One region of the Paenibacillus glycanilyticus genome, then DNA from elsewhere that is predicted to be linked to it. Evidence: riboswitches for the same ligand, from Rfam matches in the RefSeq annotation. Region 1 holds a riboswitch; the other holds the start of a gene.
The links. A riboswitch is a leader RNA that binds a small molecule or an ion and turns the genes downstream of it on or off. The one in region 1 is predicted to bind cobalamin.

Region 1 (15,078 bases):
CGGTATTAGTTTTGGTTTCGTGATGTCTTCGCTTGTAGCCACTTTTTTTGCATCCTTTCCTTAACGCGTAAAAACAAACTTCGATTAATATATCACTTCCATAGCTCCTAAGTCAAAGGGGCTAGGCTGTTTTTTCAAAAGAAAAAATTCACCCCTGGATGGGGTGAATTATTCATCAATATTCAGGCAAATTTACGCTTGTTTTCCTACTTCAATTTCAATGGAAATCTTCACTTCGTCGCCAATCAATACGCCGCCTGTTTCCAGTGCCGCATTATAGGTCAATCCGTAATCGCTGCGCTTAATGGAGCCTTTGCCGCTGAAGCCGGCCTTCTCGTTCCCCCACGGATCTTTGCCTGCCCCTTCAAAGGTAACGGAGAAGGTTTCCGAACGAGTGACGCCATGAAGGCTGACATCACCTGTCACTTCATATTCATCATCATCGGTCTTCACGATGTTGGTAGATTTAAACGTCAATTCAGGGAACTGGGCAATATCGAAAAAGTCGCCGGTACGCAAATGATTGTCACGATCCGCGTTGCGTGTATCAATGCTGCTCAGATCAACCGCGAAGCTGATAGCCGCCGTCGTCAGATCTGCAGGATCGGCATCGATCTCTGCCTCAAATTTGTGGAAGGTGCCTTTAACCTTTGCGATCATCATGTGCTTAATGGTGAAATCTACGCTGCTGTGCGTGAAGTCTACTGCCCATTTCGAATTTGCCATGAATGTTCCCTCCGAGTCATCATTATTAACTTACTAATTTTTATTAAATTAATAAAATATGCCTAATAACGATGTTATCGGAAAAATAACCCATTGTCAATGCTTTCCTATCCTTCCAAGCGAATTGCCGACACCAAGGACCATACTCCGAATACAAGCAATACAATGCCGGATAGAACGTTAATCCATCGCATAGCCTTCGCGTTCAGAGCCGTCCGGATTATTCCTACCAGACCGGCGAGCAGAAGCCACCACAAGACGGAACCAAGGAAGATTCCTAACACTAGCAGGAGCGAGTCCCCTGTTGTTGCTTGCGCGGAATGCTGGATGCCCGCAAAGATAGCTGCAAACGATAAGATCGTCATCGGGTTGGTTAAAGTCAGAAGGAATGTTGTCAAATAAGCTCTCACCAGTCCGTTATTTAATTGAAGCTCTTTCCCGCTGTTCGGTAAGGCCCGGACCGATTGATAACCTAAGTAACATAGAAACAATCCCCCAATTAATTGGATCCACATGCGCTGGTCAACCAGTACATTCGTTAATGCCGTAAATCCAACGGCCGCAATGAGCCCGTATACGGCATCCGCGGAAGCCGCTCCTAGCCCGGACAAAACGCCATACCAACGGCCCTGGTTGATCGTTCTTTTCATGCATAACACGCCAATCGGCCCAACCGGTGCTGCAATTGACAATCCTACAAGGACCCCGCTCCACATACTCATGATGACTGTTCCTCTCTTGTTTTACAGGGTTATCTTCATTAGAATTCCTGCAATCTCAATGTCTTCCTCATTCTTTAACACTTTTAAGTCGTATGGTTTAAACCCGAATTGATTATACATAAGCAGAGCTTTTGTGTTCGTGCTATGGCAGATCAAATTCAATTCCCGTAGTCCAAGCTCCTCTTTAGCCCGATTCAGCATCGTTTGGATTAAGAACCTGGCCGCCCCAATACGGCGGAATTGCGAGCTGATGATCACATTGCCGAGCCATCCGCTGTTGCCTTCATCTATATCGTATAAATTGGAGTACCCGGCCGGCTCGCCGTTATATTCAATTACCGTTGGCACTCTTCTGGTTAACGACACCTCGTATAGCTGTTCCGGATCGATCGGAAACGTTCCTTTCGGAAACATATAAAAGGCTTCCGAGGCATTGGCAGGAAAAGCGGCAATTCTCTTAAAATCTTCTTGCGTGCTGTCGCGAAACGTAAGCAAGACAATACCCCCTTTAATAATCCCAAAGCATTCCTATTATAGCATTGTTTTTTTCTAATTCATTACTCATATAAGCCATACTTCACCTTTATCCTCTCCAGCTTTTCCAGCATCGGCTTAGCAAGTATAAATAGAAAAATGACGGTTGCCGCAGCATGGATGATATCAAACCAGAATCCTGAGGCATAGGTTGCGATCAAAGCTTCTCTAGAAATAGAAGGCGTAAACATCAGCATCGAGCCGATATTAATGATTCCTCCGTATACGACGAAAGTCGCTAGTCCGCCAAATAAACATAACGTAAGCTTATCCGTCCTAAGCCAGCCCTTCCTGAACAGGAGGCCCGCAATGAAACCAATGATGCCGAAGCAAAACATCTGCCAGGGGGTCCAAGGCCCTTGCCCGAAGAAGAAGTTCGAGACAAAGCCCGAAGCCGCCCCGACGAGAAACCCTGCTTCCGGACCAAGGCTCACGCCTGCAATAATGACAATAGCGACGACCGGCTTAAATTGAGGGAGCATAAAAAAAGCTGCTCTGCCCGCTACGGAAATGGCAGCTAATACGGCAATAATGATTAGCTCCCGGGCTTGCGGCTTCCTCCGTTCGAACACCATAACAAACGGAAGCATCGTATAGAGAATAATCAGCAGACTTATAAAATAATATTTTCGGTCATCCAGGGCAAATACTCCAAGCAAAATGGTTGCCGGGATCACAATAACGATAAGAATTGCGGCTATTAGCGTTCGCCTGCCGAACCGGCTTCGTGCTTTTTCTATCCCTTGTTCCTGCATAGCTCAATCACATCCTCTGCCGTTACCGCATTTCGCCAGACATGACGCGCCATCCGGTTCGCGGCTGTCGTATAGAAGCTGTTCCCTGCGAAGAAGTTCTTCGCCGGCCCGCTTGATGTGATGCCGCCATCAAAGAACATGGCGCATACATCCGCATATTTGGCGCAAAATTCGATATCATGGGAGACCATCATAATCGTAACACCGGCTGCATTCAGCTGCTTCAAATAGGAAGCAAGCTTAGCCTTGAAAAAACTGTCGAGCCCTTTCGTAGGCTCATCCAATAGAAGGATCCGGGGCTCAAGCAGCAATACCTTCGCTAATGCCGCTCTTTGCTGCTCCCCTCCGCTGAGATCATACGGATGTTTGGCTAGGAACGGTTGCAGCTCAAGAAACTCGCATACCGACTGAACTTTGCTTGCCTTCTCCTCCTTCGTCATTGCGGAATCGGACAGCATTTCGAATAAATCCTGCTCAACCGTCTTCTTCACGAACAGATGCTGCGGATTTTGCGGAAGGTAAGCCAGATTGTTCCGATACAGCTCTGCAGCCTTCATCGATGTTACATTTTCCCCTCCGATATAGACCTTGCCGCGATAGGGCTGATAGAGCCCTCCGGCCAGAGATAGAGCGGTCGTCTTCCCCGTTCCGTTACCGCCAACTAAACAATAGAATTGTCCTTCCTTCACTTCAAAAGACAAGTCTTTAATAATATCAGGGCCATTTTTCTCGTATTTGAACCATACTTCCTTGAATCGGATGGCTGAGTGTTTGGCTGCTGATGAAGAAGCAGGAACAACAGATCCCCCAGTAATTGGTGCTGTTTCGCGGATGAGCGGTTTTCCCTTGATGTAGCTGTCTAACCACAGACGGCCTTCCTTTACAGTAACCGGATAAGAAGAGTCGTTTGCTACTCCGGCATAAATCTGCGCAGGCGACGGCATAGCTGTAAACATCGGATGATTCTTCTGCCACAAGGCCTCCCCTACTTTACGGGGATGCTCATCTACAATAATCCCGCCGTCATCCATGACAATGAACCGATCCGATACCGGAAGCACTTCTTCGAGCCGATGCTCGGTCATTATAATGGTCGTACCAAGCTCCTGGTTGATTTTACGCAAGGTTTCGATAAAATCGGCTGCGGCAATCGGATCAAGCTGTGAAGTTGGTTCGTCTAGAAGCAGCACCGACGGATGCATGGCCATAATGGAGGCAAGATTAAGCAGCTGCTTCTGACCGCCTGACAGCTCCGAAACCGGCTTATGAAACCAGGTCTGGATTCCGAAAAAGCTGGCCATCTCCGCTACGCGAAGCCGAATAGTCTGTTGATCAAAGCCCAAGCTCTCGAGTCCAAAAGCCAGCTCATGCCATACTTTATCGGTAACAACGCCATTATCGGGATTTTGTTGGACAAAGCCGATTTCGGAAGCTTGCGAACGCTGGTCCAGTTCTTGAATGGGCTCACCGCGGAAAGCGATACTGCCGTCCCGCTTCCCATGAGGAGTCAGGACTGGCTTGAGTTGACGCAGCAAAGTGCTTTTTCCGCTGCCGGATTTCCCGCCAATCGTGACAAACTCGCCGCTTTGAACCGTTAAATGTATAGCATGCAAAGCCTCCCTTTCCTGCAGCGGAAACGTAAAGCTTACATTTTGGATGTTATAGATCTCCACTTGATTGCCTCCATCGTATGTTGAATAACCGGCAGCATACACAAGCTCAAATAAGCCGCATAGATCAGAAAGCTAAACGGTGTAATAGCCGCTGCTTTAATAGAAGGAAAAAACCTCATCGAATTTAACCCGTTCGCTTCGCCAATCAAGATCATGACGATCAGGCTGAGCATAACGGCCATAAATCCTTTATCCCGGTTATCAAACCTATAAAGGGAATAGCTGGTACGGCCAGGCAGCCCGTATCCTCTCGATTTCATCGAATCAGCCGTCTCAATTGCATTTTCCAGCGCCCAGGTTGTCATAATTGATAAGAGCTTCAGTCCGTTCCTGGCTCTCTGAATGATGTTCCCTTGCGATACGTCTTTGCCGATACCTCTCTGTGCATAAGAAATCCGCTTGATCTGTTCCTTATATCTAGGCACAAATCTTAACACCATTGATAAGATGAGGGACATGGCCGGAATCAGCTTGCCGAATAAGTAAATAAATTTATCCGATGTCATAACCGCGTTGTAGCAGGAGAACCAGATTAAGATGGTCACAAACATACAAGCGGATGAAATCCCGTACAGGATGGATTCGAGCGTAACCGGGTTACCGCTTTTTAAATAAAAAAGGATCGTAACGCCCGCATGGTTAAAAGCCGGGTTTATAAATGCAGTAAAAAGCAGCAACGGAAGCATAAAAACCAGCTGGAACCGCACCGCTCCCTTGCCTCTCAGCAGAATGGAATAAACAGAGGCGCTAACCAACGCGATGCCTTGCATAACGGGATGCATGAAGAACATGCCAAAAAGCAATACAGCCGTAAAATAAATAAAATTTATTAATGGATGATAACCGGCAAATCCGCTCCGGTTCATGACTTAACCCCTGCTCCCGCGGAATAGCCGCCGACATCGCGCCCAAGATCGCAAGTGTATACCCACTCCACAACATCGCCGTCTTTCAAGGCGTACCTACTCGCTCCATAGTTAGGAAACCAGCCGTTCACTTTATACATCCAACCGCTAAGCTCCCCGCAGTCGAATTCGTAAATATTATGGATACCTTCGACATAGTTGCTGTTATAAATCGGAGTCATCTCAAACTCCATATGAATCTTGTTCTTCTTCATTTCCCGGAGAAGGACGTCAAAGACCGACTCGCCTTCATAAAAGGTAACTTTCTGCTTCGGATAAATAACGCCGTCCTTCGGTAAAACTTCAAGTTTATCTTTGTTAAAGCTGTCCAGATTGTTTAATATCGTTGCGGCGGACACCGACAGCGTAACGGTGAGCGGCTTCTTCTTGTCGATCTTTGCATCCTGCCACTCAACCGGCTTTGGCTTCCCCGATGGAACCGGATCCGTCTGATATTTATCCTTCGTCTCTTCAGGCGAAGCAGCCGGAGGTTTTGTTGCCGGAGTCGCTTCTGCCCCCTTCTCAGACCCCTTCCCGTTGCCGGCGGGTTTAGCCGATTCCGAAGGAGTTGGCGAAGGTTTAGGTTCACCTGCCGGCTTAACGGTCTCCGCCGCAGGACCGCTGCCCGAATTCGAAGCAGGCGGCTTTTCAGTCGATGGAGACTGCTCTAGTCCCGTAGCTGCCGGCTCCTCGGAAGAGGTTGCGTTTGCCGAAGGGTTATCGGGTTCCGCTTGCTTTAACGGATCTTCTTCCGGTCCAGCTTGCGTTTGGTTTGCGGCGTTACTAGGCAATGGTGTTGATGCAAACTCTTCCGCAGCTGCCGGCGAGGTCGCAGCCGCGCTCTCCGAGGTTGGGTTCTTTGCGTAATTCCCTCCCCAGAAGTAGGCAATCGCCAATACACCGATGATGAGCAGCGCGGACAACCATTTTTTCTTGTTCACTCTAATTCCCACCTCTTTATGAAGAAATAACGAAGCAAGGGCATTCGAATGCCCTTGCTGAGGCCAAGCTTATTTCACGTCTGTCATGTCATAGAGACGGGTAACTCCGCTTTTGAACCTGTCGTAAGCGACCAGCGCGTAAAATGCCTGATCCGTTGCCATCAGATCCACTTCGCCAGGCTGGGCTCCGCCATTACCAGTGCCGCCGGATTTAACATGATAAAATCCGCCGCCCGTTGCCGAGTAGCCAAGCAATGCGTCCAGTACATTACGGCCGTTTTTCACAAAACGGGAATCGGTTTGCGGATCAATGCCAAGCGCGGTCAATGCGACAACGACTTGTGCGGAGCTCTCCGAGTTAACCGCCCCGCCGCTAGCGTAACCGCCATCGGCTTGTTGTGCATTGGAAAGCCATGTTATTCCGCGGTCAACGGCTGCCTTCACGGTTGGATTAGCGTTATAGTATGGCGCAAAGGCCTGCAGCACCATTGCCGTTATATCCGGGTCCGCTTCACTCGGCTTCTCGCCAAGCGCCCAGCCTCCTCCGGCAATCTCTCGATTAAGGATGAAATCAATCAAGAGCTCTTTGGTAGTCTGTGTTTTTACACTGGAGTCTGCCGGAATGGAGTAGCCTTTGCTGTCCAGTGCAATCAGCGCAAAGATTGGTCCGTTAATTCCCTGCTTAATTACGGTCTCGTAGTCCGCCAAAGGTTTTGTCAGATCATAACCGGCTACATGATGGATGTCTTTTCCGATGGCTGTTAAAGCCAGAATAACGCGATCGTATTCCGTGTACTTCACCGAATGAAGCTTGCCTTCTTTTTCTTTTACCGTCTGTTCTACGTTGGCATAATAGTTGGCATAATAGGAGTCGGGTACGGGCATGCCGGAACGCGCCAGTCCCAGAACCGTCCATTCCCCGCCTACGCTCGCAATCACCGGATCGGTTACTGTCTTTTGCAGGAAGGCAGCCGTTGTCTTGAGGTGACCCTGAACTTCCAGCTGCTTTGCGTCAACCGGACTGCTGCCGGCGTTGCCTGCCTGTTTATAATCGTAAGATCGCATCGCCACAACGGCTGCCATTTCGCGGGTAACCTTGGCTTGCGGATCAAATTTGCCGGACGATCCCGTCATCAAGCCTGCTTCTACGATGGTTGCGATATCAGACTGTGCCCATAACGATGCTGCCTGCAAATCTTTGATTGCGGTTTGCGATTGTGCCGCTTTCATGCCAAGTGCCCGGACAATCGTCACGGCCATTTCTTCGCGCGTTATTCTTGCGTTCGGATTAAAATGCTGCTGATAGCCGTTCATATAACCGGCTTGGGCAACCGCATTGACATACGGCGCGAACCAGTCTTTCGAGGCTACATCCGTAAAACCGGCCGCAGGCGCGGTTGTTGGCAGAGCTAGAATGGATACGAGCATTTTTGCGAACTCTGCTCTCGTAACCGAATCTTGCGGATGGAACTTACCGCCGCTGCCTTGAACAAAGCTTTTTTCGGAAGCTAGCTCAACCGCTTGCTTTGCCCAAGAAGAGATTTGGGAAGCATCGGAATAGAGCTTTTCCAGTTCCGATTTCGGAGTCGTGCCTGTTTCACCGGAACCGCCTGTACCATCCGTTCCTGAATCCGTATTTCCGTCGTCTCCACTGTTGTTGCCGTTCTCACCCGGCGTTTCCCAATCATCCGGATTAACTCCAAGATCGATACCTAGATCCGTTGTGTAACGCCATTGCAGCTTATCCCCGTCTTTTAGCTCATAAAGACTTGCGCCATAGTTCGGGTAAACGCCATTGACGTTGTACATCCAGCCGCTTCCGATGCCATGGTCAAATTCACCGTCACCTGCTATGGACTGAACATAAACACTGTTGTATTTCGGAGTAAAGACGTATTCGTAAATCAAACCTTTGCTATCGAGAACACGCTTAAGCAAACTCCAGGCGGTATCTCCCGTACGCAGTTCGATCTTTGTATTTGCAACGGTATAACCTTTGTTAATCGTCAATTTGTCAACGGATAAGGTTACGTACTTCGTTGGCGGAGGATTGCTTCCTCCTCCGTCTACAACAATCGTGCTTTCAGCGAAAGCAACATAATCCGTAAAATGATTCGTCTTGATAATCAGATCAGAGCCGTTATCGTACGCGTATTCATTCTTGCCGCTTGCTTGGCCGAGCGCATCGCTGGCGAATTTCGCAATCGAAGTGGCAACGCCGCCCTCGATAAACGCAGCGCTTTTGCCGCTCATCCCTTTAAGCGTCAAGGTAACGAACTGATTGAATTGCACGCGCGAGCTTCCGCCCATCGAAAAGGCAACTGCAACTTGATCCAGTTTTTTACCGCTTGCAACTATGGTCTTAATTTGATTTTGCAAGGCGGAATCGGAAGTATTTAACGTAGTAAGTAAATGAATACCTGCTGAATCCCCGGATGTCACTTGCGTATCTTGCGGAATCAGGATGGAATTATTTCCTTTTACTGCTTCAATCTGCGGCAGAACGGTAATAAGTGGTAGACTAAGCTTTACATCGGATGTTTTACCGGCAGGAATAGAGATCCCTATTTGTTTGCCGCTGTCTGCCGACGTAACCGGAATTCGGTAATCAGCCGAATCATCCGGAACCGCTACTTGCGGCGTATTGCCTGCTGGGAGCGTCAGGTCACCGGGATTAGCCGGTTGTTCGGTAGATAGCGTGACATCCGTCATATCATAAAGCGATTTCTTCTGTTTCAGGAAACGGTCATAAGCAACCAAGGCATAAGTCCCTTGATCGGTCGCCATTCCGTTGACGCCCCCCGTCTTGGTATGACGGAAACCGCCATCAGGCAAAGCATAAAGTAAGAATGCATCAATCAGGGAATGGCCGTTCTTCACAAAGCGAGGATCCGAGTTGGAATCGATCCCTAATGCGCTAAGAGCAACAATGACTTGCGCAATGCTCTCGCTTGAGGAATAACCGCCGTCATTGCTGCTTTGCGACTTAGACAGCCAAGCGACCGCACGGTCGGCTGCCGATTTGACATCAGGATTGCTGTTGTAATAAGGAGCCAAAGCTTGAAGCGCCATAGCAGTCAGGTCCACATCAACAAAGCTGCCAAAGCCCCATCCGCCTGCATTTTCGGTACCTTTCTTAATCTCCTTATCAACCATGTATTGAATAAGATTGGCTCTTGTGGACTGAACTTCTACTCCTGCTACGACAGGAATAGCGTAATTGTGGCTGTCCAGTGCCAGCAAGGCAAAGGTAGGTCCGTTTATGCCTTGAGCAATAATTTTATTGAAATCTGCCAGCTTCTCGAGTTGATTGTATCCACCGACATCCGTTACATCTTTGCCGATCGAAGTCAGCGCCAGGATAACTCTGGAGTGCTCGGTATATTTATTTGGATCCAAAACATTTTGTTTATCCTGAACAGCCGCTACGACCTTTTTGTAATAAGCGTCATAGTAGCCATCCGGCACTTGGTAGTTGCCGCGTGCCAAGGTTAGGACTGACCACTCGCCGTTTAACGTTCCGAAGACGGGATTGCTTACCGTTGATAATAGATAAGCCAGATTGCGGTCAACGTATTGGCTGACTGTACCTGCTGCACTTGCCTTGTATGTAACCGTATAGGTCTGCGTTGCCTGGTTACCCGCACCGTCAGCCGCTTTGATAACAATCGTATTCAAGCCAGATACAAGATCAGCCGTATATTGTCCGCTGGAGGGTTGCAGCAGGTTCCCGTTCAGCTTCACTTCAGGGTCGATTGTCTGCTGAACGTTATCCGTAACCGATACCGAGAACGGGAGCTGTTGTGCCGTTACGACCTGATTGTTAACAAATCCATTAACCGTGATGGAAGGAGGAGTTGTATCCTGAGCTCCTGCCAATTCTGTCAAAGCTGAATTAACTTCCTCTTGCGTACTTTCAATATTTTGTAATGTTGCATATGCATGTTCGTACGCTGGACCAATCTTCTCATCATTCAGCAATTCCTGTTTGACAGGTGAGCTGTTAATTTCAGCTACCGCTTCCGTTAATCCATCCTTGTTGGCAAGTCGGATTTCTCCCCATTCGCTGCCAAGGTCCGTTCCGTATCCGTATACGGTAAATTGAACACGGATGACATCGCCGTTTTGCGGCTCATAATTTGAGAAGCCAACGGGAGGGAACGCATTATTTACGGCAAACATCCAACCGGACATATTGGTGTAGTCAAACTCTCCAAGCCAATTCTCATCCACTTTGCCGCCAAGCACCGCATGATTGTCTTCCAGCATCTTTGTAAGGTAAGCCGGAAGCTCAACCGGCCTGGAATCGTTATCTTTTACTTTGGATAAATAAAAAGCGCTATCGATCGATCCCGTATGCTTGTAATTCTCTTCCCCAAGAAGACGGTCGACCAAGGCAGCCCCATTGTCCCCTTCATAAAAAGGCACTTTCACGGGTTCTTTAATATAGCCCTGTCCAAGTGTAAATTTCTCCACATCTAGCGTGACGTAACCTTCCGGCGTATCTGCCGGGTCGGCATAAGACATACGGGCTGGCGTTGCCGCAACGGATAAAGTTACCGCAATAACAAGCAACCACACTAACCATTTATTTTTTTTCATTACAAGCTCCCTTTCTATAACTCTCTCATTCTCTTGCATAACTACCTATCCACACAGCAAAAAACCCTCCAACTCGTGAAAGTTGAAGGGCTTGGTCAAGTAAACATGTCAAAATAAGCATGCATAATGAACACCCTCCTATCGCTCGTAGAATTGCGGTGTAAAAAAGAATCAGGCAGGTATTCTGGCTCGAGCGTCAATGCCTATGCACCCTTCCCGGTTGCCCAGTGGATATGCGCATAAACTCGTCTCTTACAGCGGCGGGACCGCGTGGGATTCTCACCCAACTTCCCTTTTAACCAATCCAATACCATCGCCTTAACCGGCGGAAGGTATCATTGGCACCTGATACTTATCTCGTATTCAATTTGCTTGCTCATCATAACGAATATTTTTCGTTTTGTCATGCTAAATTTTTCAATTCTATAGGCCTATTCTCTCAGCTGATCCCCGTGAAAGACTCGCAAAATAAACTCCCGGTCGGGTACATCCAGCTTTTCGTAGGAAGCAAGGAATGCCGAATTATCATATTCCGCCTCCTGCAATTGCACCTCAAAACCCTGCTCGCTCACCGTAACGATCGCGTATCTGGCAGTGGGCTTATTGTTGCAGCCAAGGGAACCGGGATTCACAAACGTTTGTCTCTTGCTGACGAAATAATGTACCGGATGATGATGCCCGAATCCGATCAATGCGTCTTCGCAACCATTGAACAGCTTTTCCAGATTGGACAGGCTTGGCTCAACGATTGGGCTAAACGGATCTTTGCTAATCGGATCGTTAAACTTGTCCGGCGCAATATGATAATGGGTAAAAAGCATCCTTCTGCCGTAAGCTTCGGTCCGAATCATGCGAGGCAATCGTTCCAGCAGCGGGACAAACGACTTGTCCATTCTTTCCGCAATCCACCTATGATGCCGTTCCGAATGGTAATGGCTTTCCGGATAAGCTTCACCCTTTATAATCGCGAGCACGGCTTCATCGTGATTGCCGGACACAAAAGATACATCCTTCCTGGAGAAAAGCGCATGAAGCACTTCATTCGTATCCGGTCCGATACCGATCATGTCCCCCAAGCAATAGATGGAGTCGATCTGTTGCAAAGTGTCGATCTCATGAAGGGCCGCTTTTAACGCAGGCATATTGCCATGGATATCCGTTATTAACGCAAACCTCTTGTTCATGCTCTCCACCCTTCCTGCTCGTTAGGCCGGCTTATTCCTTCGTGATGCTCCGGATCGAACCGTCTGCGGAGCCTACGATAACAAGGCTTGCCATATGGATAAACAATCCGTTGTCCACAACGCCGGGAATCCGGTTCAGGTCATCATGAAGCGCTTCCGGATCCGCAATAGCCCCAAACTCACAATCCGCAATATAGTTGCCGTTATCGGTCACATACAGCTCATCGCCATTCTTGCGAAGCTTCGGTTCGCAGCCCAGCTTGCGAAGCTTCTTCACCGTCAGCTCGAACGCAAAAGGAACGATTTCGACCGGGAGCGGGAATTTGCCGAGCTGCTTCACGTCCTTGCTCTCGTCCACGATAATAATCAGCTGCTTGCTTGCAGCCGCTACAATCTTCTCGCGGAGCAGAGCGCCGCCTCCGCCTTTGATTAAGTGCAGGGCAGGATCTACTTCATCCGCCCCGTCAATCGTCAAATCAAGCACGTCGACAGCGGCAAACGGCATCATCGGAATGCCAAGTTCTTTCGCCAGCTGCTCGGATTGAACCGAAGTCGCGACCGCTTGGATCGATAACCCTTCTTCTTTCACCCGGCGGCCAATTGCTTGAATCGCCCAATAGGCGGTAGAGCCCGTTCCAAGTCCTACTTTCATCCCGTCTTTGACGAGTTCAACTGCTTTTTCTGCTGCAATACGTTTCGATTCCATGAGATCACCTTATTTTATTTAGAATTTGTGCAAAGGATTTAATATTTAGTATAACAAAGCAATGAATGTTAGGAAATATAGGGCAGGTTTATATTCTTTATTAAATAAAAGGCACATCCCTGCTCGATAAGAGCGGGAATGTGCCTTTACGCATTATTTCTTGAAATAAACCATGCCGATATCGGGCAAGCTTTGTACACAGCCCTTCTTAACAATCTTATACCGCGAAGATATGATTGCCGATGTGAACAATTTGCTTGCGGGACCAAATCCACTTCGACGTAGCCGTCTTCGGATTAAAATAATACAAAGCGCCTTGCGAAGGATCGTTGCCGCCAAGCGCATCAAGCGCGGCTTTGTAGGCTGTAGAATCCGGCTTCAACTTGTATTGGCCGTCATCTACCGCCGTAAATGCGCCGGATTGCTCGATGACGCCTTTAATGGTTTTCGGGAAGCCGTCAGCATCAAGACGATTTAATACAACCGCCGCAACGGCAACCTGGCCCTTGTAGGACTCTCCGCGCGCTTCCGCATAAACGATACGTGCCAGAAGATCAAGCTCTTCCTGATTTGCGGAGACCTTTTTCAGCTCGGTCCAGGTTTTTTCCTCCGCTACACCATCCGGTTTAAGTCCGTAATCCGCTTGGAATTTACGAACGGCCTCTTCTGTCATTTTGCCGTAAAACGTCGTAATCGCCGTATTATCAAAATAGCCCATCGTCTTCAGACGGAACTGCAAATCCGGCACATCCGGACCGTAGCTGCCATAGCTGAGCGTAGCGGGCGCCGCTGCTTTCGCAGCCTGAAGCGGCATGGCGACCGTCATCATAAATGCTAGAATAATGGAAATACTATATTTATAAATTTGATTATTAATCAACATTAATACTCCTCTCATTTTATTAATATTTGTATAAATCATTAATTGGAATAATTTTGTTATGCAACGGCAGGTTTTTAACGAGTTTAACATACAAAAAAAATTATAGTAACCCAAATACATTAATTACATTTATTTGCTAAGCTAACTTTTTCCTTACGCTTGGATCGTTCCGATTGTCCCCTATCGCTTGAATTGGTACAATATAGGAAGATTTGAAGCGAGGTGAACAGCATTGAATGTGATCAAAATCAAGGATCGGCAGGAGCTCGACCGGCGTGTTCCGATGATGCCCTGGTATGTGGAGAAATTTATCAACTATAAGCTTCCCGACCTCTCTCCCTCTTCATTGCTGGAGTATGTCAGAGATTACGAGACGTTTATGGGATGGCTGATTGCGGAAGGATTATCGAGCGCGGAAAAGGTGAAGGATGTCCAGCTTATCGAGCTTGAACGACTGCATATGGATAGCATTGATTCCTTTCGGATGTTCCTTGCCACCAATCCGAACCATAGCAATACCAGAACGACCATTACGCGCAAGCTGTCGTCTCTAAGGTCGCTCTTTCATTACTTGAGCCAGATCGCCGAGGATGAGGAGTTCTATCCGCTGCTGAAGCGGAACGTGATGGCCAAGGTCTCGATCAAGCGGACGCATAAGCCAAAAGACACGGCGGCCAAGCTGGAAGGCAAGCTGCTGCAGGAAGAAGAAATTCACGAATTTCTGGCCTATATTCATGCCGATTACGAGAAGGATGTTGCGGAGAACAAGCAGGCGTTATATTCCTATCAATTGAATCGAACCAGAGACAGCTGTATTATCAGTCTCATTCTTCATTCCGGCCTTCGCGTCTCCGAAATCGTCAATCTCAATACCGATGACATTGACGTGAAAAAGAAGCTCGCCTATGTATACCGAAAAGGCAAGAATGACGACACGTTCAAGACTCCCGTCTATTTCCGCCAGGAGGCGGTTGATGATTTAACGGCTTATTTGCAAATGAGGGACTCTCATTACAAAGCGCCTAAACGCGAAAAAGCCCTCTTCCTTGCCATTGCTAACGGCAAAAAAGAAGGCTCTCGAATGACTAAACGCGCCATTCAGGAAATGGTAATCAAATATGCGAAGCGATTCGGCAAGCCTTACTTAAGCGTACATAAGCTTCGCCATTCGTTCGCAACCGATTATTACCTGCGTAACGATATTTATATGACCCAGGAGCAGCTTGGGCACGCCTCTCCCGAGACGACCCAAATCTACGCCCACCTTACGGATAAAACGATGGCAGAAGCGATCGACCGGATTAAACAAGCAAGCGAAGCCGCGAATTAAAATTAAGCTTCGACTTGCGTTAACACGGCCTCCTGCATGTTAAGCTGCGTATTCACCAGCTTCGCGTACAGACCGCCATGCTTCATCAATTCATTATGCGAGCCTTGCTCCGCGATT
Region 2 (15,078 bases), 710 kb from region 1:
CGGCCAGCTCGCATGCTTCATCTAACAGATTCAGCTCTTCTGCCTTAAGCAGCATAAAACCCAGCCTTGGATGAAGGCCAAGCTTCGCCATTCTCGCCCCCCGGCTTGTTATTCGGCCATCCGCATCAAGAGCCTGGAGCAGCTTCAAGAGCTCAAGCGCTTGACGGTAGGCTGCCTGCGGGGGAGCGTCCAGCCACATCAATTCGCCCGGATCGTCGGTTCCCCATGCAGACAGCTCCAGAGCAAGCGGAGCTAAATCCGCTTCAAGCAGCTCAGGCGTGTTATGCGGCGGTAAATAAGGATGCTCCTGCTCCGTCCACAGCCGGTAGCAGACGCCTGGCGCAAGCCGTCCTGCCCGGCCTCTGCGTTGGTCGGCCGAGGCTTGCGAGACAGGCACTGTCTCCAGGCGTGTCATCCCGGTGCGGGGAGAAAACTTCGGAACCCTCATCAGTCCGCAATCCACAACGATACGAATCCCTTCGACGGTTAAGCTGGATTCCGCAATGGAGGTCGCCAATACCACCTTGCGTTCTCCGGGTTTGCAGGGAGCAACAGCCGCATCCTGGGCTTCAAGCGGAAGATTGCCATGAAGCTCAGCGATTCGGATCGATGAAGCTAGTCCGGATTGCGCAAGAAGGCCTGCCGTTCGCCTGATCTCTCCTGCGCCGGGCAGGAACACTAGGATGTCGCCCTCATGTTCCCGAATAGCTTCCACTATAGTGGAAGCAACTAGCGTTTCGATCCTGCCTTCTACCCTCGTACTACGGTAGATGGTCTCAACCGGAAAGACGCGCCCGCTGCTTTGGATCACAGGTGCCCCGCCAAGCAATTCTGCGACAGGCTCCGCATCAAGCGTGGCTGACATAACGAGAAGGCGAAGCTCCTCCCTCAGCAGCGACTGGGACTGCAGGGTTAACGCCAGGCCAAGATCCCCATGAAGGTGGCGTTCGTGGAATTCGTCGAACAGAACCGCCCCAACCTGTTCAAGCGCCTGATCCTCCTGCAGCATGCGGGTCAGTACGCCTTCCGTGACCACTTCGATTCTCGTTTTTGCGCTTACCTTCGTATCCAGCCTTACACGGTAGCCGACAGTCTCTCCGACTTGTTCCCCCAATGAGGTTGCCATAAATTTGGCAGCGGATCGCGCGGCAAGCCGGCGCGGTTCCAGCATCACGATTTTCCGGCCGTTCAGCCATTTTTCTTGAAGAAGCGCCAGCGGAACCCGGGTTGTCTTGCCGGCTCCGGGCTCTGCGACAAGCACCGCGTTTGTTCCGTCCCGCAAGGTTTGCAGCAGCTCCGGCAGTACGGCGTCAATAGGCAGTTGCTTCATAAGTTATACATTCCCTCGCTTTATTTAACCTCATTAAATACCACTTATTTAATGCCGTTAATTATGATAGTTAATGGCACGAATTATTTGACCAGCCTCATCATTTGAACCACCGGCCGGTTATCCCCGGTTAATGTTTTTTCCGCGGAACGAAGCTGGGACGAACCGTCCCCGTCAAGAAAAATCCCGTCCACCAGCATGCCTCTGCCAACCTTTTCTATTATCGCATCGCGAAAAGCCTGCAGCGACCCTTTCGAGCTGCTAACAACCAGAAAGAGCAATCCTTCCCGGTTATAGACGGCGGCCGATCGCAAACGGGCATCTTCCGGATATGGCGCTTGTTCCGTCTCGATCTGCTCAAGCCAGTTCTGATTCTGCCCCAGACTCATGCTTATGCCGCCCTGCGCCCAAAACCTGGTGTGGTCCATAACCTTCAAATCGGCGGCTTCGCTTACCACCTGCACGGACAGCTTGTCCGAAGCTCCGTCCCAGACTAATGTTCCGCGGGCATACTTGACATTCTCCGCACCGGATCCGTAATCATCAGGAGCCCCATTGACCGGCAGTCCGTCTACCACGGCGATGCTTAGCAGGGAATTCTCATAAAAAAACCCGCCGTTTACTCCGTAATAAGGCGTTAAAGAGATGTTGTTCCGAATAGAGGCCAGAGTAATATTCGAAGGCCTTGTCTCCAGCACGTGAAGCTTCATGCCGTTGGATGCTTCGAATTCTTCATAAATATAAGCAGAAGGAGCATTGGCGTCCCGCTTCACCCCTTCGCTTTTCGCCTGCATAGCGTAGATCATCACGGCAAACAGCAGCCCCAGCAATAAAAAGATGCCCGCCATGATGCCGGCGATTTGCAGCTTTCTTTTCCTATCCAAGCCCGCAACTGATGGATTCTCCATGAAAAACCTCAATCCCTGGAAATTGTTTTTCTAATCAAACCAGCCTTTTCTGCGGAACCAGATGTACATGGCTATACCAATCATGACCATAAATCCGATTAGGCCAAAATATCCCCAATGCCATTTCAACTCCGGCATATTCTCGAAGTTCATGCCGTAAATGCCGGCCAGAAACGTCAGCGGCATAAAGATCGTCGTAATGACCGTTAACGTCTTCATGATGGCATTCATCCGGTTCGCGTTGTACGACATAAAGCTGTCGCGCAAATCCGATGTCATTTCGCGCGAGGCGTCGGTCATTTCAGTCAGCTTCAGAAGATGGTCGTACACGTCGTGATAGAACGCCAGATAACCTTTTAACCCTTCAATCCGTTCCGTATTCAGTGTTCGATAGAGCAGGTCCCGCATTGGCAGGATCGTCTTGCGGAGACGCAGCAGCCTTGAACGAATGTTGAAGATTTCGTCCATCGTCATTTGATTCGCGCTTTCGCTGCCGATCTCCATATCAAGCACCTGCTCCTCCAGTTCCTGTACGGCAGGGAAATACTCGTCAACCAGCTGGTCGATAACCATATAAGCCGCAAACAAATAGCCGTCGTTTCCCAGCTTGGAAGCAGCTTGTATTTTGGCCCACGCTTCGTTAATCTCTTCCGAATTTTTTACGTGATAGGTCACGATAAACCTGGGGCCAATAAATAAATTGACCTCCTCCACATCCAGGCTGCGCGAGTTAACCGAATGCAGCACGAAGAAATGCGTATCGTCGTAATGGTCCAGCTTAGGCCGCTGCAGCAGATGACAGCAGTCCTCAATCGCCAGCGGATGAAAATGAAAGTATGTATCGAGAAGCTTCGTCTCCGAGACTTCCGGCTCGCTGAAATCGACCCAATACCAGTCAAGATCGAGCTTTTTGAGATCCTCCAACGCGATGTCGTTGACCCATGTTTTTTGTTTCGTATAACCTTTTATCCGAATCATAGCCGAATCCTCCATCGTGATAACCGATTCTCTTATTTTAACGCGTAACCGCCATTCTGTAAAAAAGTTGCGTCGTTCAAAATAGTCGTGCTATCATCGGTGTCAATAAAGGAGAGTCGATCGATATGTCGAATATACGCGGACGCTTCGCTCCTACTCCGTCCGGACTGATGCATGTAGGCAATGCCTGGGCAGCGCTGCTCGCCTGGCTGCAGATCCGCAGCCAAAACGGGCAATTCGTGCTGCGGATGGAAGACATCGACGGTCCGAGATGCCGCCCGGAGCTTGCTGGACAAGCACTTGCCGATCTTCGCTGGCTGGGACTTGATTGGGATGAGGGACCCGATGTCGGAGGACCCCATTCCCCGTATACGCAAAGCGAGCGTATCCCGCTCTATGAAGAGGCGCTGGACAAGCTGCTTGCAAGCGATAAGCTATATCCATGCTTCTGCAGCCGGGCGGAGCTGCTTGCGGTTGCCAGCGCCCCTCACGGGTTATCCTCCGAGGGTCCCGCTTATGCCGGAACATGCCGGCATTTGACGCTGGAGCAGCAGCGGGAACGGCGCGAAGCCAAGACCCCATCTCTTCGGTTTAAGGTTGACGAAACCAGAGCGATTACTTACGAAGACGGTATTGCGGGAACGCTGCGATTCCCTCCGGGGGTTGGCGGCGACTTTGTGGTCCGCCGCGCGGATGGCATTATCAGCTACCAGCTAGCGGTCGTTATCGATGACGCTGCCATGAACATGACCGATGTTCTGCGCGGAGCGGATCTGATGGATTCCACCCCGCGCCAGCTCCTCTTGTACGAAGCGCTGGGGCTTCCCGCTCCCCGCTTCGCCCATGTTCCTCTGTTGATGGGCGAGGATGGAAAAAGGCTGGCTAAACGGCATGGCGATACCTCGATTGCCGGTTTAAAGGAAGCTGGCGTAGGACCCGAGCGTATTATAGGCTGGCTAGCTTTTCTTGCCGGGCAAACGGACAGATTCGAGCCCATTGCCGCGACCGAGCTCATCGGGTATTTCGATCAAAGCCGGATTCCGAATGAACCGATTACGATCAGCGAGACTTTAATGAAGCAGCTGTTCAACTGAATGGATCGGCAAAAAAACGAGAGCCGGTTCCAGCCCTTACGTAAGACGTGGAGGGCGGAATCAGCTCTCGTGTTGTGTCCGGCAAGCTTCATGCACGGTCTCGTAAACAAGACGGCCTATCGCATTGCCTATGGTTGTGGCTGCTCCCGCATAAGCATGCACAGCCTGATAGGCAGGATTGCCGCTAACCCCAACCACGACGGCATCCGTCGTGGTACCGGTTGCAATCCGGCTTGTTTCCGGATCCATTATCCGCAGATCGGCAAGAGCCGCAGCTTTCGCTTCGGCGTACGTAATAATGGCGTTTGTCATTGCCGAATCGGTCATTTGACCATCCACAAGCAGCACCGTATTAATAGTGCCCGCGGAATACGCGGAGAACGTTTCCCGCGGCAAGCCCGCTCTGGCCGCATTACGGGTCCCTGCCGTCGTCAGGCACAGCAGCTTAAAGCAATCCCCTTCCAGCTCCGCTACGGAAGCATGCGTCAGCTTCGCCGCGGTCAGCAGGCCTATCGTATGTTCCGGCTTATAGCCCCATTGCCTCAATTGATCGGACGTATCGCGTGCAGGGTCTGTACCGCCGTAATGCAGAGGCACCTTCCAGTTCACGATAACATCCGCCTCGGCCAGACCACCGGTATGAATCGCATTGCTTAACGTCCTTAACTTTCCGGGACAACCTATTTCCAGCCGTTCTTCCCGAAGGGTAATGCTTACCCCGTCCCATAACCTCGAACAATAATGCTGGCCTTGCCTAAAGGGCTGGCTCATCGAATGGCCGCCTCACGGAACTTGGACAAAGAACGGTCCAGCGCTTCCAGTAGCCATTCATTCTGATGGCGGAGCTTAACCGCAAAACGGCAATACGACTCATCCAGACCGATAAAATGCGAGGCATCGCGGATGAGAATTCCCATTCTTCCCATTTCGTGCTGCAGACCCGCGGCCGTTAATCCCGGAATATCCGGCAGACGGACAAGCAAATAATTCACCTTCCCCGGAATAACCCGGAAGCCAAGCGCTTCTAGCTTGCCGATCAGCCACGGACGCTCCTCCAGCAGCCAATTCATCGTGCGGGAGGCATACTCCTTCTCTTCCAGCACCGCTTCTCCAATCTGCTGGGCCAAGGAATTTACGCTCCATGGTACCTGAAGTCTGCGCAATTCCGAGATTTTATGAGGCGCTCCTACCATATAGCCTAGACGAATACCCGGTACGGCATAAAATTTGGTCATCGACCGGATGACGAATAACCTCTCATGCGACGCCGCTTCCCTCAGAAGGGTATAGCTCTCTTCCTCCGGCACAAAATCCATAAAGGCTTCGTCCACCACAACCGTTGCGCCGTTATACAGCAGCTTCATGATCAGTGCCGGATCCACAAGTTGTCCGGTTGGATTGTTAGGCGACCCAATCATATAAAAGGCTGCTTCCGAATCTTCTATCATCGATGAATTCAAGACAAAATCATTGTCGGCAGACAACATAATCGGTGTAATTGAACCGCCGGTCTTCATCACCGCGTCACCGTATTCCGTAAAGCATGGATAAGCTAATGCCGTAACGGCCGGGCGAAGCGCTCTCACAACCAAATCGATCAACTCGGCGGCGCCGTTGCCGATTAGAATGGATTGCTCGTCTACGCGGTGAAGCTGCGCCAGCTTGTTCCTAAGCCCGCGTACAGCCGGATCCGGATAGCGGTCAATCTGCTCCGCATAATGCACCAAGGCGCGTCTAACTCCATCCGGCGGGCCAAACGGATTCATATTCGAGCTGAAATCGATAAACTGTCTTGCCGGGAAGCCGAAGGTTTCTTCCGCCGTCCGTAAATCTCCCCCATGTCCATAGCGTTCAAGCATGGATATTCCCCTCTTCCCCTTGCTAAATGACGTGAATGGCCAATACTCCTGCAAATAATAATACGGCCTCTACGGCTTCGTTCAGCGCACCGTAGTTATCCCCTGTCAAACCGCCAAGCTTGCGGCTGAGCCATACGGCGAACAGTAATCCCGTAAGTATCGTTAAAACAATGCACCCGGCAAGAATCAACAGTGTTTCCTGCCAAGCCAATCCGTCAAGGGACAAGCACAGCACCGTTACGAAGACAGCTGCGATAAAGCCTGCCGCAACTTGTCGACCCGATGCCAGATGGAATAAAGCGCCGATCCCTTCCCCATGCCGGGCATTTGGCCAGCCCGCGATGGCGGCTCCCATCCACCATCTGCTCCAGACCGGTATGATCACTAGAAGGGATAAACCACGGCCGCCGTCCTGCTGACCGAACCATTCGGCAAGCAAGGAGAATTTGAAGAGCAGCAGCAGCACCGCAGCAATGACGCCCATTGCCCCAACGCGGCTGTCCTTCATGATCTCCAGCATCCGCTCCCGGGACCGGTGGCTGAGCACGCCGTCTGCCGTATCCATCCATCCGTCGAGGTGCAGGCCTCCGCTAAGCGCTGTCCAAATAGCCAGCAGCAATACTGCAGACGGCCTGGCGGGCGAGAACAACTCCAACACGGCAAATCCTCCAGCCAATATCGCCCCAATAAGCACGCCAGCCGCTGGAAAATAAATAACCGTCCGCGCCAACGTCACCGGTTCAAACGGTACCGTTACCGGTACAGGAATCCGCGTAAGAAATTGCAGAGCCGCGGCGGCTGCCAACGCATGGCGTTTTAACGCAGCAATAACCATAACCCCAACACTCCAGCCATTATAAGAATACTAACCGTGTACAAGAGACGGACGGAACGGACGATATCATAAGGCTCCATCGCTCTGGTCGGCCACCCCATCCTGGCCCGTTCGCTTGGCTGTCCGAAATAATAATTCAGTCCGCCAAGCTCAATGCCAAGCGCTCCGGCCACGGCAGATTCCGGAATACCGCTGTTTGGACTTGGATGATAACGGGCGAACCGGCGAACGGAAGCCCAGGACCTTGCAGCCGACATTCCCCTGTTCAGAAATGCGGCAAGCGTGAGCAGCAGCCCTGTCAGACGTGCCGGAATATAATTGAGCACATCGTCCGTTCGGGCGGAACACCAACCGAAGTTTACATAACTATCATTACGGTAACCAACCATGGAATCCAGCGTATTTGTTGCCCGGTACAGCATGGCAAGCGGCGCACCGCCAAGGATGGCGAACAGGATAGGCGATACAAACGCATCTACCGTATTTTCCGCAACCGTCTCTACAGCTGCCCGTGAAGCTTCGGGTGGCGTAAGATTTCCCGTATCCCGTCCTACAATATATCCCACGAATTTGCGCGCGTCCTCCAATTGACCGGCGGCAAGCGGACGGTAGACAAGCATGGCCGCATCCTTCAGCCCTTTTACCGCTATCGTGGTGGAGATAAACCAGGCGCTTGCCGCATACCCCAGCCAAGGATGGATCCATTCTGCCGCAGCCGTTACTCCCCACATGATGCCATAGGATACGGCTAAAGTAATTATCGTCAAAATAATGCCCATGCCCTTAATGCGCCTTGCGTTCCGTCCTTCTTCGTTCCTGCGCAGAAGTTTCTCGAGTACGCGAATAAGCCGACCGATCCAGATAACGGGATGGGTCGGCCACTTCGGATCGCCGATAATCCAGTCTATAACGATAGCTGCCGCAACAAGCAGCAGCGTTTCCTGCAAAGAATAAAAGATCATAAGCTCTCCCACCGAAATTGCAAGGCTTTCAGCTCGACCGGAATTCCCGCCGTAACAAGGAAAACCTTGTCCGACAAGGCAGCCATTCGTTGATTCAGCCGTCCGGCTTCATCGCGGAATCTTCTGCCCAGCGGATAAGCCGGTACAATTCCGTCCCCGACTTCATTGGTCACGAGGATTAGCGGATAGTTATACTCCTGAACGGCAGCTGCCAGTTCATTAACCTGTTCATTCAACCAATCCCGGGCTTTGTCCGCGGATTCGGATTTTTCCCGTTCCTCCGCTTCCATTAGCACATTTGTCAGCCATAACGTCAGACAATCAACCAATATCACCGGCGGCTTCCCTTCCATCCGCTCCAGCTCATAGGCTTCCTTCGCCAGCTGTCTCAGCCGGTCCGGAAGCTCAATCGGCTCCTCCATGGTGGTCCAATGAAAGCCTCCTTGGTCCCGGTTCTGCCGGTGCAAAGCGATCCGTTCCGCCATTTCCTCATCCCAGACCCGGCTGGTCGCAATGTAGATCCCTTGCTCCCCAAGGCGGGCTGCAAGCTTCTCGGCGAAGGAGCTTTTGCCGCTTCTTGCTCCGCCGGTCACCAACATAACCATGTCCGATGCACCTACTCCCTGGAAACTCCGGCACTTGAGAAGGTCGCCATTTCCTGCATCAGCTTTAACGCGGCATCAACGAAATGGAAGCACAAGACGGCGCCCGTTCCTTCTCCAAGCCGCATATCGAGCTGAATCATCGGAGACAGCCCCATCGACTCAAGCACAACCGCATGCCCTTGTTCCTGGGACAAATGAGAGGCGAACAAATAAGGCTTCGCCTGTTCCGCCAGCCGAACCGCTACCAGAGCGGCAACCGAGGAAATAAACCCATCAACGACAACGGGACAGCCGTTTGCTGCCGCGCCGATGATAAATCCGGCCAATCCCGCTATCTCCGCGCCGCCTACCTTGGCGAGAACATCAAGCGGATCCGAGGCATCGGGGTTATTAACGGCAATCGCGCGTTTCACGACTTCAATCTTGTGCCGCCAGCTTTCATCGTTAATGCCGGTTCCTCTGCCAACGGACAGTTCGGGCGATAATCCCGTCAATACGGTTGTCAGAGCGGCGCTTGGGGTCGTATTGCCGATGCCCATCTCTCCCGTTGCGAACAGCCGGTAGCCTTTTTCAGCCAACTCATTGGCTACTTGTACGCCTGCCATAACCGCCTGAAGCGCTTCTTCCCTGCTCATCGCAGGCTGCTTGGCCATATTGGCTGTACCTCGAACCACCTTCCGGCTGATCAGCCCCGGATGCTCGAGCTCGGCATTAACGCCAATATCCACGCAATAAACATCCGCTCCCGCCTGTCGTGCGAGGACATTTACCGCCGCTCCGCCGCTTAAGAAATTAAGGACCATTTGAGGGGTCACTTCTTGCGGATACGCGCTGACTCCTTCCTCGCATACGCCGTGGTCTCCAGCCATCACGACTACCGCTTTGCGGCTCAAATCCGGCCACAGGCTTCCTGAAATCCCGGCTAAGCGAAAAGCAATCTCTTCAAGCTTCCCGAGACTGCCGGTTGGCTTTGTCAGCTGGTCGGAATGCGCCTTGGCTTCAATTACAGCCTGTTCTTGGAAAGGTCTGATTCGTTCGATCACCTGTTTTAACTCGGCACCTAATTCATTTGCCACAATATTTTCTCCTCTCCGTATGTAGAACTCTATGTCATTTCAATTAATCTGCCGGCATCCTGTTGCTTCGGCTGCAATAGAATCTGGGGCGTACCGGTTAAAGGATGCTTCACGATCGTTGCTTCCGTCTGATAAACCTCACGGATCAGTTCAACGCTAAGCACCTCCGCTGGAGCGCCCATTGCCGCTACTCCGCCCTTATGCAGGACGAGTATCCGATCACAATAAAGGGAAGCCAAATTCAGATCGTGCAGAACGGCTACAACCGTCAAATTGCGCTCCTGCTGCCACTTCCGCACGGTATCCAGCAGCTGTACCTGATAACCGATATCCAGATAAGTCGTTGGCTCATCCAGCAAAATAATTTCCGGTTCCTGCACCATCACCTTCGCTAGAGCTACCCGCTGACGCTCCCCGCCGCTTAGCTGATCAAGCGGCCGGTTAGACAAAGGCGTCAGCCCCATCGACTCCAGCGTATAATCGATCAGCGCCGAATGATCCTCCCGTTCATCGCCAAACCAATTCTGATAGGGAAAACGCCCCATTTCAACCACTTGGCGGACGGTAAAGCCAGCTGGGGGTAACCCGCCTTGCTGCAGAACCGCCAAACGTCTCGCGAGCGCTTTGCGGGAAAAATTCGACAGATTCACGCCGGATAAGCTGACATCGCCCGAAGAAGGCTTTGTCACGCCGGATAATAGCTGCAGCAGCGTTGACTTTCCTACGCCGTTTGGCCCGATAATGCCATGAATCCGGCCGGGCTCAAGTTTAAACGAGAGGTTCTCCAGGACAGAACGGCCGTTAACTTTCTTGCTCACTTGTTGAACCGAGATCATTAATAGCCCTCCTGTCCTTTTTTGCGCCGATATAGCAGATACGCGAAGAATGGCGCGCCTAGCAAAGCGGTTACGACCCCAAGCGGTATTTCTTTCGGGGCAAGGGCTATTCTTGCAAGCGTATCGGACCATAACACGAATATGCCTCCGCCAATCGCCGAGAGCGGAATCAGCAGCCGGTAATCGGGACCAACCATTAACCGGATGAGATGCGGCACCACCAAGCCTACAAAGCCGATAACTCCGCTGACCGACACCGCCGCCGCGGTAAGCAGCGTCGAGCCGATCAGGACGATCAGCTTTGTCCGTTCAACCCGGATTCCCAGATGCGCCGCATGCCTCTCGCCAAGCACAAAAAGATTCAGCGCTTGTCCGTATGCAATCAAAATCGGCAGGCCAATCACCAGGCACGGAAGCACAATATAGACGTCCGCCCAGTTTTTCATCGCCAGAGACCCCATCAGCCAGAACAGAATCTGATTAATGACTTCGTCGGACATCGATACCATAAACGATACAAACGCGCCTAAGAAGGATTGAATGATGACACCGGACAGGATCAATGTCTCAATCTGCATGACGCCCCTGCTGCGCGCCAGGAAAAAGACGCCGAGCAGCGTCAGCGTTCCCGTCATAAAAGCAACAACCGGAATCGTCCATTCGCCCAGCACGGCCTGATAACCAAACAAAATAAGAAAAGCCGCCCCTACCGAGCTGCCGGATGATACCCCTAACGTATACGGATCGGCAAGCGGATTGCGAAGCACGCCTTGAAAGCCCGCTCCGGCAAGCCCGAGGCAAGCGCCAACAAGCACGCCTAGCAGCACGCGTGACAATCTGACCTGCGTCACAATCGCGATCTCTCCGGTACTCCAATGAGTGCTCGCATCATCCGTCCAAGGAAGCTGATGCCAGAGGATTCCCCATACATCGGCAAACGGAATCATGGAGGACCCAATCGACAAACTTAGAACGATAGAAACAGCAAGAAGGAGCAAAGCTGCTCCTCCATAGACCGCTAGTTTTCTTTTCATCTTACTTCACAAGATCCGGGTGAAGAGCTTTCGCAACCTGCAGCAGGGCATCCGCAAGACGCGGACCTACGCGCGAAGTCTCGTCATTGCCAACTTCGAACATCTGCTTGTTCTTCACCGCATCAATCGCATCCCAGCCCGGACGGCTGTTAATTCCGGTAACGATTGGATTCGGATCCTCTCCCAGATCAGGATAAAGGATAATTTCAGGGTTTTGCTTCACGACTTCTTCCGCGCTAACTTCATACCAGCCTGCTTGCGAAGCGCCCACGTTCGTTCCGCCGGCAATCGTAAGCAGTTCATCCAGGAACGTGCCGGAACCAACCGTCCAGCCTGGCGAGAATTCCAGGTAAACCAGCTTTTTCGGAGCGTCCTTCACGGCATCCGTCACCTGCTGCTTCACATCGCGCATATGCGTTGCGACTTGCGCGGCTTCCGTGTTCTTATTCATTATTTTACCGATTGTCTCGATTTTGGCAATTGTTTCATCGTAAGTTTTAGGATCCGTGGCAAGAACCGTAATGTTCAGCTTGCGAAGCTGCTCGACCGCATCGGTATTCATCGTAGAGGAAGCCACTACAAGATCGGGATTAAGAGCCGCGACTGCTTCGATATTGGTCGTCATGTCGCCTACTTTAGGCTTGGACGCCGCTTCTTCCGGATAATTGCTGTAGCTGTCAACGCCGGCTACTTCTTCGCCTGCGCCAACCGCATAAAGAACTTCCGTCTCGCTTGGCGCGAGAGATACGACCTTCGCTGGAGCTTTCTCAAACGTCAATTCCGTTCCCGTAGCATCCGTCACCTTGAACGGATATACCGTCTCCGCTGCGGCTGCCGGACTTTCGGCCGGCTGCTCGCTTTGAATCGGCGATGCCGACGCGCCCGCATTCCCCGCATCGTTCGTGTTCGCTTTGTTAGCGCCGCATGCCGCCATAAAGACCAGAATTGCGGCCATCAGCATGGCCAGCATTAATTTCGACAATCTTTTGTTTCTCCCAACCATTGTTTCCAAGCACCCCTTCTATTTATCTTGAATCGAAAACAAAAAAAGGCATTCCCGGCAAAGGTGCCGGAAATGCCGGAAGTCTTTTTTTGCATGCGCGCAAAGAAAGACGGGTTCCCTCATTCCAACACTTCCCTAATTCCGCGTAGGTACAGCGTTATGCAAACAGGCAGGTCTCCTGACTCGAAGCAGTAGCGCCAGCGTCTTCCCGAATATTGCATTCAGTGACGTAAGCTGGCACACGGGTCTAATTAAAATTAGACCGCTTCTTACAGTGGCGGGTCCGTGCCGGATTTTAACCGGACTTCCCTATTAAGCTTGCAACAGCCTGTCGGCTCCTGCAGCACCTGTTCCATGATTTATTCGTTTTCGACCAACGTAACTATACCACCCATATTCTAGAATTGTCCAGCAGCTCTTCTTAATCTTGCTCCAAGACGGATGGCGTTGCCCACCACCGACACCGAACTGAACGCCATTGCCGTACCGGCCATCCATGGCTGAAGCATGCCGCAAGCGGCGAACGGAATGATAAGCGCGTTATAGATAAAAGCAAACGTCAGATTTTGCCGGACATTGCGAACCGTTAGGCGGCTGATCAGCAAAGCCTCCGGAATAGCGGTCATCCGGGGCTGGAGAAGCGTAATATGCCCGGCCGTTAACGCCGCATCCGTACCGTCTCCCATCGCGAGGCCTACATCCGCCGCGGCAAGTGCCGGAGCGTCATTCCAGCCGTCGCCAGCCATCCCAACCTTGTAGTCCTGCTCCTTCAGGCGGTCAACCAGCTCCAATTTATCTTCAGGCAGCATATTGGCATAGACCTTCGAAGGATCGATTCCCGCCGTTTGGGCCGCGCTCAAGGCAGGCGCAGGATGATCTCCCGTTGCCAGAACCACGGTTACTCCTGCTTTCCGAAGCTGCGTCACGGCCGGCTTGGCAAAAGCCTTTACCGCATCGATGAAGGATATAGCTCCGATTACCCGGTTATTATCCGCTACGTATAACACCGTTTCCCCAAGCTTCTGGCGTTCTTCCGCGAATCTTTGAATAGCTGGACTGCCGATGCCCCACTTTTTCAGTGCGGCAAACCCGGCATTGCCGATTCCGATTCTTCTCTGCTCCACCAATGCTTCTACCCCTTTGCCTGTCGTATAGGAGAAATCGGTTGCGGCAGGAGGAACGAGGCCGGTCTGCACGGCCTCCGCCCGAATGGCGACGGCAAGCGGATGAGTCGAATTGGCTTCAACGGCGGCTGCAAGCCTCAAAAGCCCTTGCTTGCTTCCTTGCGTAACGTGCATGCTGCCAATCTTCGGTTTTCCTTCGGTTAACGTTCCCGTTTTGTCTAGCACGAGCATATCAAGCTGTGCCAGGCGTTCAAGCGCACCCGCTTCCTTCACCACAATCCCTCTTTTGGCGAGACGCCCCGAGGCTACGACAAGGGAAATCGGAGTTGCGAGTCCAAGCGCGCATGGGCAAGCCGCCAACACTACCGCGACGGCGCAACGGAAGGCTGTCGTCCAATTGCCCGGATCCACAGCCGTAACCCAAATAACAAAAGTGCCTAACGAGAGAAGCAGCATCGCCGGTACAAACCAAGCCGATACCGCATCGACCTGCCGCTGAATCAGCGACTTCGAACGCTGCGCCTGCCTGACGAGATCAACAATACGGCTTAACATGGTAGCATAACCGGCAGCGGTGGTGCGGATTCGGAGGCTGCTGCTTTCATTCCGGGTTCCCGCCCATACCTGGTCGCCGGGACGCTTGGCAAGCGGAACGCTCTCGCCCGTCAACAAGGATTCATTAATTTCCGACTCTCCGTTCGTTATAACGCCGTCAACGGGAATAATCTGTCCGGCAGGCACAAGCACATAATCGTTCTCCCGGACAAATTCCGTTTTGATCTCCATTTCAACGCCGGCTCGCTCCACTTTTACTACCGTGTTCAGCAGCTTGCTGTATCCCGAGGCATCCTGCTGCGCGCGCGAAGTAACCGAGGCTTCAATAAACTTGCCAAGCAGCACGGCCGTTATAACGACTGCGGATGTCTCGAAATAGAGAGGAACCTCATGGGCATACAAAGCGGTTCGATCCGCATTAAATACGAGAAAATGGCTGTACAAATAAGCAGCCGAGGTTCCGGTTGCCACCAGGACATCCATATTGGTCGCCCGCGACCGGATGGCGTGATAGGCCCCGATATAGAACGGCAGACCTATGACGAACTGGATAACGGTCGCAAGAACCAGTTGAAGCCACGGATTGGTCAGGAGCTCGGGAAGCTCTATCCTGGCAAACGGAGCCAGATGCTGTACCATCGCCGAGAGCAAAGGCGCAGTAAGAAACATGGAGATGATCAATCTCAGCCGAAGCCGGCTTCGTTCCTTCTCGAAGCCTTCCTTCGCATTTTCGGGCAGATCCGCTTTAAAGCCAAGCTTGGCGATCTGCTGCATGATGGCTGACGGTTCAATCATTCCAGGCTTATATTGCACCCAGGCCGTACGTGCCGAATAGCTGACCGCTACGGCTTCAACGCCTGGCATTTTTCCGACATTCTT

Region 2: another riboswitch for cobalamin. It lies ahead of ACR9FF_RS16670 (ABC transporter substrate-binding protein); the one in region 1 lies ahead of ACR9FF_RS13280 (S-layer homology domain-containing protein).

What each region holds. Positions count from the first base shown of each region.
Region 1 is NZ_CP195155.1:2,892,958-2,908,035, reverse strand. Features, by position in the region: gene ACR9FF_RS13320 (cold-inducible protein YdjO-related protein) at 1-42, opposite strand, end outside; gene ACR9FF_RS13315 (YceI family protein) at 193-726, opposite strand; gene ACR9FF_RS13310 (LysE family translocator) at 834-1,448, opposite strand; gene ACR9FF_RS13305 (GNAT family N-acetyltransferase) at 1,470-1,943, opposite strand; gene ACR9FF_RS13300 (ECF transporter S component) at 2,006-2,737, opposite strand; gene ACR9FF_RS13295 (ABC transporter ATP-binding protein) at 2,719-4,410, opposite strand; gene ACR9FF_RS13290 (energy-coupling factor transporter transmembrane component T) at 4,383-5,276, opposite strand; gene ACR9FF_RS13285 (DUF4430 domain-containing protein) at 5,273-6,256, opposite strand; gene ACR9FF_RS13280 (S-layer homology domain-containing protein) at 6,326-10,858, opposite strand; cobalamin riboswitch at 11,016-11,194, opposite strand; gene ACR9FF_RS13275 (metallophosphoesterase family protein) at 11,290-12,042, opposite strand; gene rpiA (ribose-5-phosphate isomerase RpiA) at 12,074-12,748, opposite strand; gene ACR9FF_RS13265 (cell wall hydrolase) at 12,966-13,631, opposite strand; gene xerS (tyrosine recombinase XerS) at 13,864-14,961, shown strand; gene ACR9FF_RS13255 (ABC transporter ATP-binding protein) at 14,964-15,078, opposite strand, start outside.
Region 2 is NZ_CP195155.1:3,602,922-3,617,999, forward strand. Features, by position in the region: gene hrpB (ATP-dependent helicase HrpB) at 1-1,330, opposite strand, end outside; gene ACR9FF_RS16615 (hypothetical protein) at 1,414-2,238, opposite strand; gene corA (magnesium/cobalt transporter CorA) at 2,269-3,216, opposite strand; gene gluQRS (tRNA glutamyl-Q(34) synthetase GluQRS) at 3,342-4,310, shown strand; gene ACR9FF_RS16630 (adenosylcobinamide amidohydrolase) at 4,371-5,081, opposite strand; gene cobD (threonine-phosphate decarboxylase CobD) at 5,078-6,169, opposite strand; gene cobS (adenosylcobinamide-GDP ribazoletransferase) at 6,192-7,004, opposite strand; gene cbiB (adenosylcobinamide-phosphate synthase CbiB) at 6,986-7,966, opposite strand; gene cobU (bifunctional adenosylcobinamide kinase/adenosylcobinamide-phosphate guanylyltransferase) at 7,963-8,571, opposite strand; gene cobT (nicotinate-nucleotide--dimethylbenzimidazole phosphoribosyltransferase) at 8,583-9,650, opposite strand; gene ACR9FF_RS16660 (heme ABC transporter ATP-binding protein) at 9,677-10,483, opposite strand; gene ACR9FF_RS16665 (FecCD family ABC transporter permease) at 10,483-11,517, opposite strand; gene ACR9FF_RS16670 (ABC transporter substrate-binding protein) at 11,519-12,499, opposite strand; cobalamin riboswitch at 12,672-12,886, opposite strand; gene ACR9FF_RS16675 (heavy metal translocating P-type ATPase) at 12,919-15,078, opposite strand, start outside.